One region of the Paenalcaligenes sp. GW821-LYS-B07-1 genome, then DNA from elsewhere that is predicted to be linked to it. Evidence: predicted binding sites of a transcription regulator. Region 1 holds the regulator's gene; each other region holds the start of a gene.

Region 1 (3,234 bases):
TTTCAATGCCTTTACAAAAGCCCAACTCGTTCATCATTTCCAGATCAAAGCGCGTGCGCTGCTCTATACGCTGAGCCTCTACCAATTCGCCAGCTTTTACAAACTGATCCACTCGTTCACGCAGCTCGTCTTTGATGGTTTCCATCGCACGCAAAATAGTTTCGCGCGGTGTCACAAAGTGCGACCCGGGAAACACGGTATAGCGACGTACATCTTGCTGAATCTTGCCCGTCAGCGGATCAAACAACGCTAACGACTCGATTTCATCATCAAACATGGTGATACGTAGGGCTTGCTCCGCGTTCTCGGCGGGGAACACATCAATGACCTCGCCCCTTGCCCGGAAAATACCCCGCGCAAAATCAGCGTCGTTACGCTCGTACTGCATCGCTACCAACCGCGCTAATAGCTCTTGCCTAGGAACCGTATCCCCTACGCGCAAAGTCAGTACCATTGAGTGATAATCGCCGGGGTTACCAATACCGTAGATACTGGACACCGACGCCACAATGATAGTGTCGCGACGCTCTAACAAGCTTTTGGTGGCTGACAAACGCATCTGTTCTATATGTTCATTGATAGACGAGTCTTTCTCAATAAACATATCTCGTGATGGCACGTACGCTTCAGGCTGATAGTAATCGTAGTACGACACGAAGTATTCCACCGCATTACGGGGGAAAAATTCACGCATCTCGGCATACAACTGCGCCGCCAAGGTTTTGTTTGGCGCCATCACAATGGCCGGTCTGCCCGTGCGCGCAATCACGTTTGCCATGGTGTAGGTTTTACCTGACCCCGTCACCCCCAAGAGAGTCTGATACATCAAACCATCTTCTAGCCCCTCTACCAGCTTTTCAATAGCCGCAGGCTGATCGCCCGCTGGCGGGTACGGTTCGTACAGCGAAAAAGGGCTATCGGGGAAATTGACAAAACGCGGAGCAAACTCTGACATAGGATAGGTGACACGGAGTCCTGAAGAAACAGCCAGCACAAAAATGTGCCCAGATCAGCCCAAAGGCCCATACGGCTTGATTTTTCTTGTATTTTAACGCAAAATCATTGCTGTATAAATAAACAGCATCCAATATATCATGGCCGTCAAACTTACCATCAGGCAACAACAGGTGCTTGACATCATCCGTCAAGAGATACAGCGCACCGGTTTTCCTCCCACTAGAGCGGAAATCGCTCAGACGTTGGGCTTTAGGTCGGCCAATGCTGCCGAAGATCACCTTAAGGCCTTGGCAAAAAAAGGCGCCATTGAATTAACTGCTGGCGCATCGCGTGGTATTCGTCTTGTGCAAGACGACACCACCATGCCTACTGCCGCTAACGATCACGACATCGCCAGTAATAATTTGCAGCTGCCTATCATTGGTAGAGTAGCAGCAGGTAGCCCTATACTAGCTAGTGCTCATGTAGAACAAGAAATTGGTGTTGCCCCTAACCTATTTAGCCAAACGCCCGATTACTTGCTGCGCGTACGCGGCCTCAGTATGCGTGACATCGGCATCTTGGAAGGCGACCTGCTTGCCGTAAAGAAAACCACAGAAGCTCGCCATGGCCAAGTGATTGTGGCCCGCCTAGGTGACGATGTAACCGTTAAGCGCTTGCACATCGACGGTAAAACCATCAACCTGATGCCCGAGAACCCTGATTTCAACCCTATTCCTGTTTCCGACGAAGACAGCTTTAGTGTAGAAGGTATTGCTGTAGGCCTGATCCGTAATACACCCATACACTAATTACTTGTTTCACAGCGATAAAAAACAGCCCAGTGATTACTGGGCTGTTTTTATTGTGACACTAGACTTAGTGCGTAGTACTCAAACCACCTGTACCGCTAACCACTTTGTTAGCAACAGCGGCTTCCGCTGCCAATCTGGCAACTTCTTCATCACTTAATGGCACAGGCATTTTTTCCAATGCCACTTCCAGCACTCTATCAATCCAACGCACTGGAATAATCTCCAAGTGGTTTTTGACGTTATCTGGAATCTCAGCCAAGTCCTTCACGTTTTGCTCTGGAATCATGACAGTTTTGATACCACCACGCAGTGCTGCCAGCAGTTTCTCTTTCAAGCCACCGATTTCCAGCACTTCACCACGTAGAGTGATCTCGCCTGTCATGGCAACATCAGCACGGATAGGAATACCGGTCAACGACGACACAATGGCTGTAGTGATCGCAATACCCGCAGATGGACCATCCTTAGGTGTAGCACCATCAGGGAAGTGTACGTGCAAGTCACGTTTCTCAAAGGTGGTATCAGGAATACCCCACTTCTGAGCACGCGAGCGAACTACCGTACGAGCGGCTTCCACCGACTCTTTCATCACGTCACCAATAGAACCAGTACGCTGTATGTTACCTTTACCAGGCATGTCGGCAACCTCGATGGTTAGCAGATCGCCACCCACTTCAGTCCATGCCAAACCAGTCACCTGACCTACTTTGTTCTCGGTTTCGGCCACACCAAACGTATAACGACGTACGCCCAAGAACTCTTCTAAGTTTTCGGAGTTCACCACTACCGTTGTTGGTTTAGCATCTGATTTAGCTGCTTCCAAGAACTTACGCACTACCTTACGGCAGATTTTGCTGATTTCACGCTCTAACGAACGCACTCCAGCTTCACGTGTGTAGTAGCGAATCATGTCGCGCACAGCATCTTCAGTGACTTCTAACTCGCCATCTTTAACGCCGTTGTGTTTCACCAGCTTAGGAATCAAGTGGTCAAACGCAATACGTACTTTTTCGTCTTCGGTATAACCAGACAAACGAATCACTTCCATACGGTCTAACAACGCCGGTGGAATATTCAGTGTATTGCTGGTGGCCACGAACATCACGTCGGACAAATCGAAGTCCACTTCCAAGTAGTGATCTTGGAAAGTGTGGTTTTGTTCAGGATCTAACACTTCCAGCAATGCCGATGACGGATCGCCACGGAAATCCATTCCCAACTTGTCGATTTCATCCAGTAGGAACAGCGGGTTACGTACCCCTACTTTGGACATGTTCTGCAGCACTTTACCTGGCATGGAGCCAATGTAGGTACGACGGTGACCACGAATCTCGGCCTCGTCACGCACCCCACCTAGCGCCATACGCACGTACTTGCGGTTGGTTGCGCGAGCAATAGACTGACCCAACGAGGTTTTACCCACGCCTGGAGGCCCTACCAAACACAAGATAGGAGATTTCAGTTTGCTCACACGTTGTTGAAC
Region 2 (3,234 bases), 720 kb from region 1:
TACGACAAGCCGAACTAACCCCCATGATTATGCAATTGGTAGCCAGCCACCGTGGCGTCACCGCCCTGCCTAACTGGGCGCTGTCAGAATTTACACATTCGGGATGGCTGCGCACCATTAAATTGGGCGAGCATGGGATATGGAGAAACCTGTATGCCGCACTGCGTGATGAGGATCACGATTCGGATTACATACAAGCGTTTTTGGAACAGGCACGCAAAACATGTTTTGCCACCTTGAGTAATATTGAGGAAGCCTACCCGGTTAGCTTCTAGTAGTCATCCAGATCGATATCACCCGCTTTCACCGCATCCAGAATGCGATGCAAGGTACTTAAGGCAAAACCTCTGGACACCAGAAACCTAGCCTGCTTGGTATAGGCTTTTTGATCTTCGGGCAAACAACCAAACTTACGAAACCACACCTCTACAGCGCGCTCAAATTCAGTTTCACGCAGCTCTTCCGTTAAGAGGGAAATATCTTCTTGTGCCACACCGCTTTGTTTTAATTCTTGTACGATGCGTAAGGTGCCGTGCTTAGATGCACGCCTGTTCACCAAACTTTGTGCAAAGCGTGTGTTAGACAGCCATTTTTCGCGTTCCAGCAAATCTAACAACGCCGTAATTTCGTCTTCATCTTGGCTATAGCGTGACAGCTTACGCTGTAGCTCTAGCCTAGAATGCTCGCGCCGTGACAGTAGGTCTATGGCGCGTGCTTTCAGAGACGGCCCCTGAGGCTCTTTGCGTTGTTCACGCTCTAAGCGCTCGGCGGGGTCCGTTTCGAACTCATCGTCCCAAGACATTACTCGGCATCTGGCTCGGGAGTACCTTCAGAAGCTTCTTCTTCTGTGGGCACGAACTCTGTCACGGCAACTTGTGCCACGCCAAACTTATCACGTACTTTGTTTTCGATCTCGATTGCCAAGGCAGGATGCTCACGCAAGAAATCACGTGCATTATCTTTACCCTGACCGATACGTGTGCTGCCGTAGCTGTACCATGCGCCAGCACGATCCAAAATACCTGCCTGTACGCCCAAGTCTACAATTTCACCTTCACGGGAAATACCAGCGCCGTACATGATGTCGAATTCTGCTTGTTTGAATGGTGGCGCTACTTTGTTTTTCACCACTTTCACACGTGTTTCGTTACCGATCACTTCGTCGCCACGCTTGATAGAACCAATACGGCGTATATCCAGACGTACAGAAGAGTAAAACTTCAGCGCGTTACCGCCTGTGGTGGTTTCGGGGTTACCGAACATCACGCCGATTTTCATACGAATCTGGTTAATGAAGATCACCATGCAGTTAGCACGTTTGATCGTAGCAGTTAGCTTACGCAGTGCTTGGCTCATCAACCTAGCTTGCAGACCTGGCAATGCATCACCCATATCGCCTTCGATCTCGGCTTTAGGAGTTAGTGCAGCAACGGAGTCGACCACGATCAAATCAACAGAACCGGAACGCACCAGCGCTTCGGTAATTTCCAACGCTTGTTCACCAGTGTCGGGCTGAGAGATTAGCAAATCGCTCAGGTTTACACCCAGTTTAGAGGCATACTGTACGTCTAGCGCGTGCTCGGCATCAACGAACGCACATGTACCACCCAGCTTTTGCATTTCTGCAATCACTTGCAAGGTCAACGTGGTTTTACCAGAGGATTCTGGACCGTAAACTTCGATAACGCGACCACGAGGCAAACCGCCTACGCCCAGCGCCAAATCCAAGCCTAATGAGCCGGTAGAACAAACCTGAATATCGTGCTCAATCTGGTTATCGCCATAACGCATAACCGAGCCTTTGCCGAATTGTTTTTCGATTTGAGACAAGGCGGCTGCCAACGCTTTGGCGCGTTCTGCCGATACCGCTTTACTGCGCTTATCGTCCATGGGGTAATCCTTCAAAGAGAGGCATGAAATTCAAAAAAATATTATACTGTATAAATAAACAGATATCCAGTATTACACCACACCTAATTACGTAACTATTTTCTGTTGTAGCGTAACGCGCCAAAGCCCGCTTGAACGTGCGTTACGCTGTATAAAGCCATGCAAGATTGTACGTATACGCCATGCCACACTGCTACATAGTCAAGAAATCAGCCATTAAAACACAGGCCTGCACTTTATGCCTATGCATGGACTTTTTCACCTGACAGCCTGACAAATGCGCGTACAATTCATCCATTCTATTCACCAACCTGCACCCATAGCAGGCATCATTTTCAACAAAGACACTTGCACATGTGGTTTAAAAATCTACGAATTTTCCGCCTCTCCCCCGAGTGGGACTACACTGCAGACACGCTAGAAGCAGCACTGCAAGAACATGCTTTTCAACCAGGCACTAGCCAAGACCCTCTAAGCTTGGGTTGGGTTGCGCCACGCGAAGGTGAAGGGCTGGTACACACGCTGAACGACCAGTTCCTAATTTGCCTGCGTAGCGAGAAAAAACTACTGCCTAGCACTGTGATTAATCAGGTGGCTCGCGCCAAAGCTCGCGACATGGAAGCCGAACAAGGCTACAAACCAGGTCGCAAGCAAATGAGTGAAATTAAAGAACAGGTCATCACTGAGCTGATGCCTCGTGCTTTTAGTATTGCGCGCGACACCCGCATCTGGATTGATACTAAAAACCTGTGGTTGGTGGTAGATGCTGCGTCGGCTGCAACTGGCGACGAAGTGATGGGTTTGTTGGCGAAAAGCCTGAACCCCTTCCCTGTATTGCCGCTCTACACCGAACTATCTCCCGGTGCGGCGATGACCTCTTGGCTGATCGAAGATGAAGCCCCTACTAATTTCAGCATCGACCAAGACACTGAGTTGCGCTCTACTAGCGAGAGCCGTGCCGTGGTTCGCTACGTGCGCCACAGCGCTGAGCCAGATGAACTGCGTCGTCATATTGAGTCCGGCAAACAGTGCACGCGCTTGGCCCTAACATGGGATGATCGCATTTCTTTCGTTCTGACCGATGGCCTAGAGCTAAAACGCGTCGCACCTCTAGATGTACTGAAAGAGCAAAACGAAGTGTTGGCTGGTGATGAAGCAGAATTGTTCAATTCAGACATGACACTTATGACTGCTGAATTAACGAAGCTGTTTGATGACTTGCTGAATGCGCTGGGTGGTGAGAAAAAAGTAGTGTAAACAACTACGTACCCCGCATACAAAAAGGGCACCGTTTGGTGCCCTTTTGCTATTTAGTACATACCGTGGAAGACAGCATCGTCGGGT
Region 3 (3,234 bases), 750 kb from region 1:
TTACTCTTATGGTGGTCATGGAATCAACAACACAGACAAAGATTATTGCAAAACAAACACAATTAATATTAAAAAGGTAGAACAAAACCAAAATGGCGCACGGTACAGGGAAATTCTAGGAGATTACTTTCTAATTCAAGAAGGTTATAAACCTCTCACCTATGAGTACGTAACAAAAAACGTATGCGCATGGAAACCAGATGCATTTCAACATGGAGATGCAACGGGATGGTATGAGTAATATCGAAAATTTTGCATTTGATACGTTCTCATTTAAGTAGTTGAAAAAACCTTTCTCCAACGATTAGTACGTCACAAACCGCCTGTTTGCTGATTTTCGCTATGCACTGGGAGGCGAAAAACGTGTGGCATGAGAAGTGGTAGCCTTTAGTCCCTATCTTTTCTCTGCTAGAGAAGCCGACGTCATAGCCCCGTCTACAAAAGGCTTATATTCATCCCCTAGTCATATATAAACGTTACTACTGCCTCAGCATTCAACCCACCAGGCACTACTAAACTACGATCTACATTGGGAGCAATCACGTATTGCGCTGTCAAAGGCAAATATATATCAGAGGTCGCTGAGCCCAACTGATTTTCTACAATAGCAGGACGACTCGGGATGGTTGAACCAATAGGGGCTGCTCCGAACTGTATGGGGTTTTGGTTTTCTCTGTGATACAGGCGCACACCTACGGTTGGATGGCTAGACTTCAAATAGTCCTTTTCCTCTGCGCTGGAACGCGCATCCGTGAAAAAGGCCATAATTTTTGTACCTTGTGGACACCTTCTACCGACAAGCTCAAAACGTTGCTCAGCTGTCATGCCTTCACTACGCGCGCTACGATATTCAGCCAACTGCGAGACCGTCACAGGAGGTAAAGTGATTACCTGGTCTATATCTGTCGAAGAACAGGTTGGTACAGGTGGTCGTGGTAACTCAGGAATAGTGACATCGTTTACCAACGCATCAAGAAAATCAATCTCACCTCGATTACATAAACGTCGACCACCATTCACATTGTCTGAATACACCATAGCTTTGATATCAGCTTCATGTGTAAAAACAGGTTTCCCCCCCTTATATTTACTGGCATCTATCACAACAATTTCGTAATCAAAATTGTAGTTCAGAAGAAAACTACGGGGTGCAGACCCTGTTAACAGGTTATATGAATGCGTGGTGGACACGTATGTTCCTTTAGGTCTTTGACTATCAACAGTAAACGAATACCCTCCATGCGACCAATGCCCCTGCCAACTGATACGTACCCCTATCCCGGGCGTTTTAGGCATAGGAATAGCACTCAAAGGGTAAGATGCTAAGCCTCTACTATCTATGAAGGCTTTTTTCTCAGTAGGACCATAATAAAACACTGTATTTGCTGAGCCAGTGCCGATAACTTGACCATTAAAAAAAGCACCTCCATCCGGAGCCATCGTCCACTTATTAACCTTTAAACCGATATTCATTTGGCAGACGTTAGCTACTTGTCCATGAGACTCTGCGCTCAAAACAATGAGGCTGGCATAGAAAAAAAGAGAGAGTATTTTTTTTATCCCTATATTGGTTTTTCCTGCCATTATTTTTCCTTTATCTTTCGTTCACTAATTTAAACAAAACTCATAGAAAAAACGAATAAGATTATTCCTATAATTACCTCTAGAAAGACATAAGCACTCGAAAACCTAAGCCAAGCAGACCTGCTTAAGCTAATCCTGACTGAGCGCCAGTAGCATGCCGCTGATAGGACATGCTGTCTAAAGAGTTGATCAGTCGTCAGGAGACATTAAGTAGAACACTTGTCTTCGCCCGCTGCGATGCTAGCGCAGCCACATACCAGTCGCTAGGCCCGTACAGAACAACCATTATCAAAATGATGCGTAAAGCCGCTCTCACTACAGACGCAACGAGATACCCGGCTTAAGCCGGGTTTCAGTTTGCTCCGCAATTATCGTGGCACTCCACAAAATAGCAATAAGCACCTATCGCTTGCTATGCTCTCTAGAAAACTCCTCTAATCTGCACCACACAACCTCTTCATCACCATTGACTAGCCTCCTATAAACGGCGAAAATACTGTTTATTTATACAGCATAAAAATAAACATGGATTCGCCTGCCCCTCTTTCGTCCAGCCCAACTCCCGTGCGGATCATGAACAGCACCGTGCAGTGCGGTTTTCCTAGCCCTGCGGGTGATTATGATCATAAAACGCTCAATATTACCGATTTGCTGATTCATCAAGCAGATGCGACCTACTTCATGCGTGTGCGTGGGCCATCTATGCGCGATGCTGGTATTGATGATGGCGATTACGTGGTGATTGATCGCTCTATAGAACCACGACATGGTCACATTGTTTTGGCGGTGGTGGATGGAGAGTTCACCATCAAGCAGCTCTACCAGCAACAGAGGCACGTGAAGCTCTTAGCTGCTAATCCTGCTTTTCACGATATTGAGTTCAAAGACGGTCAGGAGCTATCCGTCTGGGGAATCGTTACATGGACGCTCAAAAACCACGTACACGTATAGCGCTCATCGACGGAAACAGCTTTTACTGCTCATGCGAGCGGGCAATGCATCCTGCTTATGAAGGTCTTCCTCTTATAGTGCTATCCAACAATGATGGCTGCGCCATCGCGCGCACAGCAGAGGCTAAGGCCTTAGGCATCAAAATGGGAGCCCCTTGGTTTCAATTTAAGCATTTGGCCCAATCGCATGGGTTAATTGCTCTATCTGCCAATTTCAGCCTGTATGCTGATCTAAGTCGTCGCATGATGAGTGTGATTGGGCAGTTTTCGCCACGTCAGGAAATCTACTCCATTGATGAATCCTTTCTTGATTTAAGCGGCATTCAAGAATCTGGCCGAGAGCTTGGTCAAGCCATTAGAAAACGCGTCAAACAATGGGTAGGTATTCCTACCTGTGTGGGCATAGGATCAACCAGGACCCTCGCTAAACTCGCTAATCATCTGGCAAAAGAAGTACCACGCTTAGATGGTGTCTGTGATTTAAGTATGCTGGATGGCCCACAATTAATGCGCGCCATTCGCCATGTACCCATTGATAAGGTGTGGGGCGTGGGACGCCGGCTGAGCAAGAAACTGCTTGAGCTGAATATTCGCACTGCGGCCGATCTCGCCCAAGCTGACAGACGTGTGATACGTGACAAATTTTCTATTGTGTTAGCTAAGACCGCGCGTGAGCTGAGTGGCGAGGCCTGTTTAGCCT

Evidence for each region. Region 1 encodes LexA, which represses DNA repair genes until DNA is damaged. Its sites were predicted from a motif close to ACTGTATNNNNATACAGT; they were not measured.
Region 2: a site for LexA is predicted at 1,936-1,953, ahead of recA (recombinase RecA). Genes of this name have one in related genera too.
Region 3: a site for LexA is predicted at 2,080-2,097, ahead of AC3QL0_RS06315 (LexA family protein). Genes of this name have one in related genera too.

What each region holds. Positions count from the first base shown of each region.
Region 1 is NZ_CM179516.1:2,095,440-2,098,673, forward strand. Features, by position in the region: gene uvrB (excinuclease ABC subunit UvrB) at 1-955, opposite strand, end outside; gene lexA (transcriptional repressor LexA) at 1,095-1,748, shown strand; gene lon (endopeptidase La) at 1,816-3,234, opposite strand, start outside.
Region 2 is NZ_CM179516.1:1,375,376-1,378,609, reverse strand. Features, by position in the region: gene AC3QL0_RS06425 (LysR family transcriptional regulator) at 1-275, shown strand, start outside; gene recX (recombination regulator RecX) at 272-802, opposite strand; gene recA (recombinase RecA) at 802-1,890, opposite strand; gene AC3QL0_RS06410 (recombination-associated protein RdgC) at 2,245-3,147, shown strand; gene AC3QL0_RS06405 (aspartate carbamoyltransferase) at 3,201-3,234, opposite strand, start outside.
Region 3 is NZ_CM179516.1:1,349,779-1,353,012, reverse strand. Features, by position in the region: gene AC3QL0_RS06325 (hypothetical protein) at 1-241, shown strand, start outside; gene AC3QL0_RS06320 (fimbrial protein) at 460-1,584, opposite strand; gene AC3QL0_RS06315 (LexA family protein) at 2,110-2,535, shown strand; gene AC3QL0_RS06310 (Y-family DNA polymerase) at 2,505-3,234, shown strand, end outside.